Regions from separate parts of the Methylobacterium sp. BE186 genome, predicted to be linked through region 3. Evidence: predicted binding sites of a transcription regulator. Region 3 holds the regulator's gene; each other region holds the start of a gene.
What was found. Region 3 encodes LexA, which represses DNA repair genes until DNA is damaged. Its sites were predicted from a motif close to TGTTCNNNNTGTGTTCNG; they were not measured.
Positions count from the first base shown of each region.

Region 1 (4,279 bases), on a different contig from region 3:
TCGTAGCGCCGCCCCTTGCAGACGTCGCAGGTGACGTAGACGTCGGGCAGGAAGTGCATCTCGATCTTGATGACGCCGTCGCCCGAGCAGGCCTCGCAGCGCCCGCCCTTCACGTTGAAGGAGAAGCGCCCCGCCTGATAGCCGCGGGCCTTGGCTTCGGGGAGCCCTGAGAACCAGTCGCGGATCGGCGTGAAGGCGCCGATATAGGTGGCGGGGTTCGAGCGCGGCGTGCGCCCGATCGGCGACTGGTCGATGTCGATGACCTTGTCGAGGTGCTCCAGCCCCTCCAGCCGCTCGTAGGGGGCCGGGTGCTCCAGCGCCCCGTTCAGCTTCTTGGCCACCGCCTTGTAGAGCGTGTCGATCACGAGGGTCGACTTGCCGCCGCCCGAGACGCCGGTGATGCAGGTGAAGGTGCCGAGCGGAATCTCGACGGACACGTTCTTGAGGTTGTTGCCCCGCGCCCCCGTCAGCTTCAGCTTGCCCTTGCGGGCCTTGCGACGGGCGGCGGGCGTGCGGACGCTGAGCTCGCCCGTCAGGTACTTGGCGGTGAGCGAAGCGGGATGGGCCAGCACCTCCGCGGGCGTGCCCTGCGCAATGATCTCGCCGCCGTGAATGCCTGCGCCCGGGCCGACATCGACCACGTAGTCGGCCTGCAGGATCGCATCCTCGTCGTGCTCCACGACGATGACCGAGTTGCCGAGGTCGCGCAGGCGCTTCAGCGTGCCGAGGAGCCGCTCGTTGTCGCGCTGGTGCAGGCCGATCGAGGGCTCGTCGAGGACGTAGAGGACGCCCGTCAGTCCCGAGCCGATCTGGGAGGCCAGCCGGATGCGCTGGCTCTCGCCGCCGGAGAGCGAGCCGGAGCCGCGGGCAAGCGTCAGGTATTCGAGCCCGACATCGACCAGGAAGGTGAGGCGGTCGCGAATCTCCTTGAGGATCCGCACCGCGATCTCGTTCTGCTTCGGGCTGAGCTTGTCCGGCAAGTCCGAGAACCAGCGATGCGCCTCGCGCACCGAGAGCGCGGTGACCTCGCCCACATCCTGCATGGCGACCTTCACGGCGAGCGCCTCGGGCTTCAGCCGCTTGCCGCCGCAGGCTTCGCAGGGAGTCTCGCCCATGAAGCGTCCGATCTCCTCGCGGGAGGCGTCGCTCTCCGTCTCCTTGTAGCGGCGCTCCAGGTTCGGGATCACGCCTTCGAAGGGCTTGTTCACCGCGTAGGCGCGCATCCCGTCATTGTAGTCGAACCGGATCGACTGGCGGCCGGAGCCGTAGAGTATCACCTGCCGCGCCTCCTCGGGCAACTCGCCCCAGGGCACGGTCGTCTTGAAACCGTAATGCTTGGCGAGCGCGTCGAGCGTCTGACCGTAATAGGGCGAGGTCGATTTCGCCCAGGGCGCGACGGCGCCGCGCTTGAGGCTCAGCGCCGAATCCGAGATCACGAGTTCGGGATCGATCCGCATCTCGTGGCCGATGCCGCCGCAGGTCGGGCAGGCGCCGAAGGGATTGTTGAACGAGAACAGCCGCGGCTCGATCTCGGCGATGGTGAACCCTGAGATCGGGCAGGCGAAGCGCGAGGAGAAGGTGATCGATTCGGGCTCCCCGCCCTCGGGAGCGTCGGCGAATTCGATCAGCGCGACGCCGTCTGCCAGTTCCAGCGCCGTCTCGAAGGATTCGGCGAGCCGCGAGCCGATGTCGTCGCGCACCACGATCCGGTCGACCACCACGTCGATGTCGTGCTTCAGCTTCTTGTCGAGCTTCGGCACGTCGTCGATCGGGACCATCTCGCCGTCGATGCGCAGGCGCTGGAAGCCCTTCTTCTGGAACTCGGCGATCTCCTTGCGGTACTCGCCCTTGCGGCCCCGGACGACGGGAGCGAGCAGGTAGAGGCGGGTCTTCTCCGGCAGCGCCAGAACCCGGTCCACCATCTGGCTCACCGTCTGGCTCTCGATGGGCAACCCCGTGGCCGGCGAGTAGGGGATGCCGACCCGTGCCCAGAGAAGGCGCATGTAGTCGTAGATCTCGGTCACCGTGCCGACCGTGGAGCGCGGGTTCTTCGAGGTCGTCTTCTGCTCGATCGAGATCGCCGGCGAGAGCCCGTCGATCTGGTCGACGTCGGGCTTCGACATCATCTCGAGGAACTGGCGGGCATAGGCCGAGAGCGATTCGACGTAGCGGCGCTGCCCCTCCGCGTAGATCGTATCGAAGGCGAGCGAGGACTTGCCGGAGCCGGACAGGCCCGTGAACACCACGAGTTTGTCGCGGGGAATCGTCAGATCGACGTTCTTCAGGTTGTGCTCACGGGCACCCCGCACCGAGATCACCCGGGTGTCGCGGGCCGCGTCGAACAGGGCACCGAGCTTGGCATCGGCGGCCACCTCGCGGGCCTGCTCCGCCTCGGCCTCGTTCGCGACGGGCGAGGCCACCGCCCGGGGCTTCCTGCCGGATCGCGTGCTCGGGCCCGCATCCGGCTGCGCGGCGGATTTCGGGGCGGCTTTGGCGCTGGCTTTTGCCATGGGCAGGCAGGTCTCTTCGCAGTCTGTCGGTCGGCGGCGAGCCGAATGCGTCCCGGCCGGCGAGCCGGTCCCCGCGACGCGGAACCGCGTCGGCAGGCCAACGCGTCACCGGCCCCGCGTTTCGATCGAGGCGCAGGATTTCTTCGGACAAGGGCAGGGCACTGTCCGACACGATCCTGCTTAGAACAAACACGGTACAGGAGCAAACCCGGGACCGGGCCGGCCGATACGCGGGCGCTATCCCGATGTAGGAAGCGTCAAGCCCGAGTCCAACCGGTCTCCGACGCGCGGGTCCCTGCTGGCCGCGCCCTCCTCGACAGTCCCCGCGCCTCTTCAGGGATCTTGAATGCTCAAATTTGATTCTTATGACCAAATGTTGAGCAGAATCTCGAAACGGAAACGCTGAATTTACATCACCGCGCCGATCCAGATTCGGGCTGCAATTCTGGATTGATATCGGCATGAGAACGGGTGGTTTCATCGCGTCCCTGCGGGGACGCATCCTGGCCGTGGCGCTCGCGCCCTGCCTCGCCTTCGCGGTGGTGGCGGCCCTCGCCGTCTCCGATCGCCTGGAGCAGCGGGCCGGCATGGAAGCGGTCCAGGATCTCGTCGGCCTTGCCTCGCAGGTCAGCGCCTTCGTGCACGAGGCCCAGCGCGAGCGCGGTGCGTCGAGCCTCTTCCTCGGCTCGAAGGGCAGCCAGTTCAGGGCGGAGCTCGCCGCCCAGCGGACGCGTACGGATGCGGCCCGGGCGGACCTCGCGGGCGCGGTCTCGGCATCGGCGAGCGCGGGATCCGGCGGGCCTCTCGCACGGCAGGTGGCGCAATTCCGGGAGGATCTCGGGCGCCTCGAGGGACAGCGGAAGGCGATCGACGCCCTGGAGCCGACCCCGCCCCAGGCGATGGCCTACTTCACCGGGCTCATCGGCCAGGGGCTCGGCATGGTGGGCGAGATGTCGAAGACCGCGAGCCACGCCGGCATCGCGAATCGCCTCGCCACCTACGCAGCTTTCCTCTCGCTCAAGGAATTCGCCGGCCAGGAGCGGGCGGCCGCCTCCGCGATCGTCGCGGGCGGCAGCCTCGATCTCGCCGGGCTGAAGCGGCTGACGACGCTCGCGGCCAACCAGGGGACCTACGAGGCCCTGTTCCGCCTGCGCGCCGAGCCCGCCCAGACCGCCGCCTTCGAGACGGCGGAGGCGGCGGAATCCGCCCGCGAGGTGGCGCGCCTGCGCAAGCTCGTCCTCGACACGCTGCCGGGCGAAGGGCTCGCCTTCCGCGACAGCCCTCTCTGGTTCAAACTCGCCTCCCAGCGCATCGACGCCTTGAAGCGCGTCGAGGACGGCCTCACCGGCGACCTGCTGGCGGTTGCCGGCGCCGTGCGGGCACAGGCCGACCGCAGCCTCGCTCTCTGGGCCGGGGCCGGGCTCGCCACCTTCCTGCTCTCCGGCGCGCTGGCCTTCGGCCTCGGCACCGCCATCGCTCGCCCGCTGGTGCGGATGTCGCGGGCGCTCACGGCGATCGGCCGGGGCGAGGAGGACGTGGCGATCCCCGAGGGCGGCCCGCGCGAGGTCCGGTCCATCGCAGCGGCGGCGGCCGACTTCCGCGACAGCGTGCGCGAGCGGCACCGGATCCGCGCCGAGCAGGAGCGGATGACGCAGGAGAGCGCGGCCGCCCAGCGCGCGGCGGCCTTGAGCCTCGCGGACGGATTCGAGGCGCGGGTCGGCGGCATCGTCGCGGCCGTCTCCTCGGCCGCCACCCAGCTCCAGGCCGCC
Region 1 covers NZ_JAVDVV010000014.1:81,733-86,011, forward strand. The annotation lists gene uvrA (excinuclease ABC subunit UvrA) at 1-2,510, opposite strand, end outside; gene J2X36_RS15660 (nitrate- and nitrite sensing domain-containing protein) at 2,972-4,279, shown strand, end outside.
Region 1: a site for LexA is predicted at 2,692-2,709, ahead of uvrA (excinuclease ABC subunit UvrA). Genes of this name have one in related genera too.

Region 2 (4,279 bases), on a different contig from region 3:
CCGGCGTTCGTGAACATCAGCGTCGGGTCGTTCTTCGGCACGAGCGAGGAGGAGGGCAGCACGGCGTGGCCCGCCTTCGCGAAGGTGTCGAGGAAGGTCGACCGGATCTCGTTGACGCCGCTCATCGAAATAGACTCTGTCCTGATCGGATCCTGCGCCACGCGCCTCACGGCGAAGCCTGGCTATCGTTCTTCGTCCTCATAAGGAGAGGCGCGGCGCAAGTCACGGGTGGTTTCTCGCGGGCGGTTTCGTGCCGGGGCTGCCTCGGGCTAGGAACGGCCGAGGTTCCACACATTTCCCGCCGAGGGTCCCGCCCATGCCGATCGAAGTCCGCCTTCTCGCCGTCGCCTGCCTGCTCGGCCTCGTCCACATCGTGGCGGCCTCCGCGAGCGGGCTGAGGCAGCGCGGCGGCCTCGCCTGGGCGGCGAGCAACCGGGAAGGCAAGGCGCCGGAAGTGACCGGCGCGGCCGCGCGTCTCGAGAAAGCGTCCAAGAACTTCTTCGAGACCTTCCCGCTCTTCGCCGCCCTCGTCCTCGCCTGCGCCGTCATCGGGCGGCACAACACGGCCGTAATCGCCGGGGCCTACCTCTACGTGATCGGCCGGGCCGCCTACCTGCCCATCTTCGCGTTCGGCATTCCCGTCATGCGCACGCTCGCCTGGGGCGTGTCGATGCTCGGCATCCTGCTGGTGCTCTGGGGCCTGTTCCTCAAGATTTTGCCCTTCGGCGGTTGACGCGAACGTGATGAGGCCCGCCGCGATCTCTCGCGGCGGGCCTCGGGATCCGTCCGGCGTAGCCTGCTGAGATCAGGCCTCGCCCTCTTCGAGATCGTCGGCGGTGGGTGTCGCGTTCTCGAGGATCCGCTCCGCGACCAGGCCGGAATTCTGGCGGATCGACGTCTCGATCTTGGCCGCGATGTCCGGATTGTCGCGCAGGAAGCCCTTGGCGTTCTCGCGGCCCTGGCCGAGCCGCTGGCTCGCGTGAGAGAACCACGCGCCCGACTTCTCGACGATGCCGGCCTTCACGCCGAGGTCGATGAGTTCGCCGACCTTCGAAACGCCCTCGCCGAACATGATGTCGAACTCGACCTGCTTGAAGGGCGGCGCGACCTTGTTCTTGACGACCTTCACGCGGACTTGGTTGCCGATCGCCTCGTCGCGGTCCTTCAGCGTCGAGATGCGTCGGATGTCGAGCCGCACCGAGGCGTAGAACTTCAGCGCGTTGCCGCCCGTGGTGGTCTCGGGGCTTCCGTACATCACGCCGATCTTCATCCGGATCTGGTTGATGAAGATGACCATGCAGTTCGAGCGCGAGATCGAGCCCGTCAGCTTGCGCAGGGCTTGGCTCATCAGGCGGGCCTGCAGGCCGGGCTGCGACTCGCCCATCTCACCCTCGATCTCGGCCCGGGGCGTCAGCGCGGCCACGGAATCGACGACGAGCACGTCGATAGCGCCCGAGCGGACGAGGGTGTCGGTGATCTCGAGCGCCTGCTCGCCGGTATCGGGCTGCGAGATCAGGAGGTCGTCGAGGTTCACGCCGAGCTTGCGTGCGTAGACGGGATCGAGGGCGTGCTCCGCGTCGACGAAGGCGCAGACACCGCCCTTCTTCTGGGCCTCGGCGATGGTGTGGAGCGCGAGCGTGGTCTTGCCCGACGATTCAGGGCCGTAGATCTCGATCACGCGCCCGCGCGGCAGGCCGCCGACGCCGAGCGCGATGTCGAGGCCGAGCGAGCCGGTCGAGATGGTCTCGACCTCCTGCACCTTGTCGGTCTTGCCGAGGCGCATGATCGAGCCCTTGCCGAAGGCGCGCTCGATCTGGGACAGCGCGGCGTCGATCGCCTTGGCCTTGTCCTTATCCATGCTCGGAGTGTCCACCACTTTCAGTGCGGCCTGGGCCATGCGTCGGCATCCTTATGCGTGGAAAGGGCGCGGTTCTCAATGCGCCCGGTTGCCGATTTGTGTACCTGTTTTGTTCTCATTCCGCAAGGGAGAGCACTTCCGTTCACCCGCATTTCTCACGGTGGTGACGGAGGTCGGCGTCCCGATCTGAGAGCCGTGCCGGCCTTCACGCCGACATCGTCTTCTTCACGGTCTCGACGAGTTGCTTCAGGCTGAAAGGCTTGGCCAGGAAGTTGAAAGCCTCGCCCTCCGGCAGATTTTTGCGGAAGGCGTCCTCGGCGTAGCCGGAGACGAAGATGACCTTCAGGCCGGGCTTGTGCTTCCGGATCTCTCGCAGCAGGGTCGGCCCGTCCATCTCCGGCATGACGACGTCGGACACGACGAGATCGATCTCACTCGCGCCCTCCTCCACGATCCGCATCGCCTCGGCACCCGAGGCGGCCTCCAGCACCGTGTAGCCGCGGGCCGATAGCGCCCGGCTGTTGACGGCCCGGACGGGGTCCTCGTCCTCGACGAGGAGGATGGTTCCCTGGCCCGTGTGGTCGGCGGACGGCTTTCGCACCTCCTTCGGCACCGCCGGCGCGGCCTCGGCCGGCTCGGCCGGGGCCGTTCCGACCGCGTCGGACGTGGCTGCCTGACCCGGCGGAACGAGCTTGGCGGAGGGGCTCGCGATGGCGATCGGCTCCGGGGCCGCCTCCTCGGCGGGCTCGTGGCGCGGCAGGTAGATCCGGAAGGCGGTGCCCTCCCCCACGGTCGACTGGACGTCGATCGTGCCGCCGCTCTGCTTGACGATGCCGAACACCGTGGAGAGACCGAGGCCCGTGCCCTTGCCGATATCCTTCGTGGTGAAGAACGGCTCGAAGATCTTCTCCATCAGCTCGGGCGGAATGCCTTCGCCCGTGTCGAGAACCTCGATCAGAACGTGGTCTCCGGCCGGCGCGCCGCCGCGCGCATCCGCTTCGGCCTGACCCGGCACGTTCGCCGTTCGCACGAGCAGGCGGCCGCCATTGGGCATGGCATCGCGGGCGTTGACCGCGAGATTCACGATCACTTGCTCGAACTGGTTCACGTCGGCCTTGACCGGCCAGATGTCGCGGCCGTGCTTCAATTCGAGGTCGACGCGCTCGCCCAGGAGGCGCTTGAGGAGGAGCGTCAGCTCGGAGAGCGATTCGCCGACATTCATTACCTCGGGCCGCAGGGTCTGGCGGCGGGAGAACGCGAGGAGCTGGCGCACGAGGCCGGCCGCCCGGTTCGCGTTCTGCTTGATCTGCATGATGTCCTGGAAGGCGGGATCGGTCGGCTTGTGGCTCGCCAGGAGCAGGTCCGAGTAGCCGATGATCGCCTGGAGGACGTTGTTGAAGTCGTGCGCGATGCCGCCGGCGAGCTGGCCGACCGTGTCCATCTTCTGGGTCTGCGCGACCTGCTGTTCGAGCTGACGCTGAGCGGTGGTGTCGAGGGCGTAGAGGATCACCCGCTCGCGATCGGCTTCGTCGAGGCTCTGGTCGGCGGCGGCGCCCTCGCCGCCCGCCGGGCTGAGCCAGACGCGCGCCGACCGATTGCCCGCGCCCTGCAGCGCGACCTCGATCGGCTGCACGTCGCTGAGGCCGCTCGCCGCCTTGGCCAGAGCGGCCTCGAGCGCCGCGCGGTCGCGCTCCGTCACGGTCTCGCCCATGCTCGGCTCGGGACCCGCCTCGGCCGCCCCGACCTCGATCGCCTGCCGGGGCATGGCCCCGAAGAGCCTGGCGAAGGAGGCGTTCGCGCGTGCGATCCTGCCCGTCCGGTCGAGGGTCGCGATGGCGATCGGCGAATTGTTGAGGAAGCGGGCGAGCCGCACCTCGGCCGCCCGCTGCGGCTCGTCGAACTCGGCGCCGGCCGAGCGGTTGATGACGAAGGTGCGCGAGGAGCCGGGCTTGCCGTCCTTGCCGAAGGCGACCCGGTGATAGAGGCGCGCGGGGAGCGAGTGACCGTTGCGCCGACGCAGATCGAGATCGAACCGGTCGGTACGAACCTCGCCGGGCATGCCCGCGGCACTCGTCAGGACGTCGGCGCCGGGCGCGATCTCCGACAGGTGGGGACCGCCGGGACCGACGGTGGCGAGGTCGTAGCCGAGCCAGGAGGCAAGCGTCGCGTTCATGTAGACGATCGAGCCGGCCGGATCGATCGAGAGGAAGCCCGCCGGCGCGTGGTCGAGGTAGTCGATCGCGTGCTGAAGTTCCTGGAAGACGTTCTCCTGCCGCTCGCGCTCATGCGTGATGTCGCCGACGGTCCACAGGGAGGATTGCCGACGCGGACGGCTCAACGCCCGGACCGAGATGCGGAACCACGCGAATTCCCGCTCCGCCGTGCCGCTCGGCGGCGGCGCCATCCGGATCTCCTCCGTGT
Region 2 covers NZ_JAVDVV010000005.1:134,187-138,465, forward strand. The annotation lists gene alaS (alanine--tRNA ligase) at 1-125, opposite strand, end outside; gene J2X36_RS07750 (MAPEG family protein) at 317-733, shown strand; gene recA (recombinase RecA) at 806-1,897, opposite strand; gene cckA (cell cycle histidine kinase CckA) at 2,064-4,279, opposite strand, start outside.
Region 2: a site for LexA is predicted at 1,958-1,975, ahead of recA (recombinase RecA). Genes of this name have one in related genera too.

Region 3 (4,279 bases):
GGCATGGGGCGCGGATTGCGTGCTCGCGATCATGGCCTGCCTCGACGACGAGGAGGCGGCGGCGATCGTGGAGGCGGCGCACGACCTCGGCATGGACGTTCTGGTGGAGGTGCACGACGCCGAGGAGCTGGAGCGGGCGATTCCGCTCGGCACGCGTCTCATCGGCATCAACAACCGCAACCTGAAGACCTTCGAGGTCTCCTTCGAGACCGCGATCCGCCTCGCGCCCGGCATCCCGAAGGACCGCATTCCCGTCGCCGAGAGCGGCATCGCCAGCCATGCGGACGTGGTCCGCCTCGCGGAGAACGGCCTCAACACGGTTCTCGTCGGCGAGAGCCTGATGCGGCAGGCGAACCTGACGGAGGCGACGCGCAGCCTCCTGTTCGGCGAGACGGCGTGACCCGGACCCGCGGATGACCGGCCTCACCCATCTCGACGCCACCGGCGCGGCCAACATGGTCGACGTCACCGACAAGGCCGCGACCACCCGCACGGCGCTGGCGGAAGGGGCCGTGGTGATGCTTCCCGAGACGCTCAGGCTCATCCGGGAGGGGGACGCGAAGAAGGGCGACGTGATCGGCACCGCGCGCCTTGCCGGCATCATGGCGGCCAAGCGCACGCACGAGTTGATCCCGCTCTGCCATCCCCTCCTGCTCTCGAAGGTCCACGTGACCTGCGAGGTCGATGAAGCGCTCCCCGGCCTTCGGCTCACCGCGGAGGTGCGCGTGCAGGGTCCGACCGGCGTCGAGATGGAAGCGCTGACCGCGGTCTCGATCGCCTGCCTCACCGTCTACGACATGGTGAAGGCGGTCGATCGCGGCATGCGCATCGAGGGCATCCGGCTGCTCGCCAAGGATGGCGGCCGCTCGGGCAGCTATCGCGCGAAAGCCGGCGCGTGAGCGGCCTCCTGCCCGTCGCGGAGGCGCTGGGGCGCATCCTCTCCAGCGTGTCCCGGCCCGTCGAGGCGGAGCGCCTCGGGATCGCCGCCGCAGCCGGGCGGACGCTCGCGGAACCGGTCGCCGCGCTGCGCACGCAGCCGCCCTTCCCGGCCTCCGCGATGGACGGCTACGCCGTGCGCGGCGCCGACCTCGCCGGCATCCCCGCCCGGCTGCGGCTCGTCGGCACGAGCGCCGCCGGACATGGCTATGCCGGCCGGGTCGGCCCCGGCGAGGCCGTGCGCATCTTCACCGGCGCGCCCGTGCCGGAGGGAGCCGACGTGATCCTGATCCAGGAGAACGCGGAGGCCGAGGGCGACACGGTGACCGCGCGGGAAGGCGTATCCGCGGGCCGCTTCGTCCGGCCCGCCGGACTCGATTTCCGGGAAGGCGACGCGCTCCTGCAGGCGGGCGAGAGCCTCGACGCGCGCCGGCTCGCGCTCGCCGCCGCGGCCGGCCACGCGGAGGTCGCCGTGCGACGCCGTCCCCGGGTCGCGATCCTCGCCACCGGCGACGAGTTGGTGGCGCCGGGGGCGCCGGTCGCCTGGGACCAGATCGTCGCCTCGAACGCGCTCGCGCTCGCCGCTCTCGCCCGCGCGGCCGGAGCGGACCCGATCGACCTCGGCATCGCGGGCGACAGCCTGCCGGCGCTGGAGGACGCGATCCGCCGGGCCCGCGAGGTGCGCGCAGACCTGTTCGTCACCCTCGGCGGCGCGTCGGTCGGCGACCACGACCTCGTGCAATCGACGCTCGCCCGCGAGGGGCTCGAACTCGGCTTCTGGCGCGTCGCGCTGCGACCCGGCAAGCCGCTGATGCATGGCCGGCTCGGCGAGATGCTGGTCATCGGCCTGCCGGGCAACCCGGTCTCGGCCATCGTCTGCGGGATGCTCTTCGTGGTCCCGGCGATCCGCGCGCTCGTCGGAGATCCGCGGGCGGGTGCCGACCGCGACGAGCCGGCGACGCTCGGCCGCGATCTGCCGGCGAATGACGGCCGGGCCGACTACATGCGGGCCCGCCTCGACACGGCGCCCGATCGTCTGCCGGTCGCGCATCCCGAGGCGCGGCAGGATTCCTCGATGCTCTCGGTGCTCGGTCAAGCCGAGGCCCTTCTCGTGCGCCCGCCGCACGCGCCGGCCGCGAAGGCTGGCGAATCCTGCCGCATCCTGCGTCTCGACCGCTCGATCCTCTGATCTCGATCAGTATCGCCAAGCTGCGCTTGCGGAACACTTGCGGAACGTTTAACGTGTTCGCGCTTTGTTTCCGCGACCGCCCGCCGCGTCGCCCCGAGAGATGAGACTGCCCCATGCTGACGCGTAAACAGCTGGATCTGCTCCGCTTCATCCAGCAGCGGATGCGCGAGAGCGGCGTCCCGCCGTCTTTCGATGAGATGAAGGATGCCCTCGATCTCAAGTCGAAATCCGGCATCCACCGCCTCATCACGGCGCTTGAGGAGCGCGGCTTCCTGCGCCGCCTGCCGAACCGGGCACGGGCGATCGAGGTGATCCGCATGCCCGAGAGCCTCGGCCAGCCGGCCGGGTCGGGCAGCGAGGTGCGCCGCTTCACGCCGAGCGTCGTCGAGGGCGGCCGCACGCGGGCGCCGGCCGCGAAGCTGCCGACGACGCAGGCGACCGACGAGAACGGCCGCGCCATGACGATCCCCGTGATGGGGCGGATCGCGGCGGGCACGCCGATCTCGGCGATCCAGAACCAGAGCGCGTCGATCACCCTGTCGCCGGATTTCCTGGCGGGCGGCGAGCATTACGCGCTCGAGGTGCGCGGCGACTCGATGATCGAGGCCGGCATCCTCGACGGCGACCTCGTGGTGATCCGCAAGCAGGACACGGCCAACACGGGCGACATCATCGTGGCCCTCATCGACGACGAGGAGGCGACGCTCAAGCGCCTGCGCCGCCGCGGCTCCTCGATCGCCCTCGAGGCCGCGAATCCGTCCTACGAGACCCGCGTGCTCGGTCCCGACCGGGTCCGCATCCAGGGACGCCTCGTCAGCCTCGTGCGCCGCTACTGAAGCGATTCGGGGCCCGTCTCCGCAGACGCGGCACCCTCCTCCGGAGCGGCCTCGTCCGGGCTTGCCCGAGCGGTCGGAGAGCCCGGAATCTGCTGGGCGCGCGGCGCCGCGGCCGGGCGCCAGGGCGAGGATCCACCGAGACCGCGGGCCGTCGAGACGATTGGGCCGGAACCGGTGAGGCGGATCGCGACGGCGCCAGACCGCGCAAGATAGGCGCGGTCGATGACGAGCCCCGCCGCGCAGCCCGGCGGGGCGACTTGCGACGTGATGACGATGTCGGCGCGCGCGCAATCCTCGGTGAGCGCGCGCTTGTCACGCGCCAGCGCGATCCGGCGCCCGTCGAAGGCCCGCAGGGTGCAGCCGAGCCGGTCGCAGCGTCCCCCTTCCCCGGCCTCCGACGCCTTCCGCGCATCGCCGTCCGCCTTCATCCACTGCTCGAGGACGAAGGAGGAGGGCCGGCCAAGAGCGACGAGACGGCCCTCCTCGCCCCGCACCGCCGCGCCCCTCCCCTCGCGATCGATGAAGATGTCCTGGCGCTCGGGCGATGCGGCCAGGAGGAGGCCGAGGCCGAGCGGCACCACGCACAGGCATCGCAGGCGCGAGGCGGGTAGGACCGCGACGAGGAGGCCGGCGGCCAGCAGCGCGAGAGCGCCCGTGCCGAAGGCCGGCACCCCGACATTCGCCTGCCCGAGACCGCCGATCCAGCCCGAGATCGCGAGCATGCCGCGCACCGCCTGCCCCATCAGCCACCAGACCGGCTGATCGAGCGCGAACGGGTAGGCGAGGATCCCGAGCACCGCGGCCGGCATCACCACGAGGGAGACGAGCGGCAGCGTGAGGGCGTTGCCGACGAGGCCGAAGGGCTGGATCGTCTGGAAATGGTAGGTCGCGAAGGGGGCTGTGGCGATCTGCGCCACGAGCGTCGTCAGCAAGGTGCCGATCACGGCGCCCGCGGCCAGGGCGACGGACCGCCCGACCGGCCCGGCGCCCTCGCGCCGGAAGAGGCGCCCGTCGATGAAGCGGGCGCAGGCGATCAGGCCGGCCACCGCCCCGAACGACATCTGGAAGCTCGGGCCGAGCAACGCCTCGGGCTCGCGGGCGAGCGCCACGAGGGCGGCGAGCGCGAGGTTGCGCATGCTCAGGGCCGGGCGGTCGACGAGGATCGCGCCGAGCATGATCAGGGTCATGATCAGAGCCCGCTCGGCGGCGACGTCCCAACCGGAGAACGCACAATAGGCGGTGACGCCCACCATCGCGAAGCCGGACGCGATCTTCTTGATCGGCCACAGCAGGGCGCAATGCGGCACCAGCGCCAGCG
Region 3 covers NZ_JAVDVV010000011.1:75,823-80,101, forward strand. The annotation lists gene trpC (indole-3-glycerol phosphate synthase TrpC) at 1-400, shown strand, start outside; gene moaC (cyclic pyranopterin monophosphate synthase MoaC) at 414-899, shown strand; gene glp (gephyrin-like molybdotransferase Glp) at 896-2,125, shown strand; gene lexA (transcriptional repressor LexA) at 2,239-2,961, shown strand; partial or broken gene J2X36_RS13545 (ComEC/Rec2 family competence protein) at 2,955-4,279, opposite strand, start outside.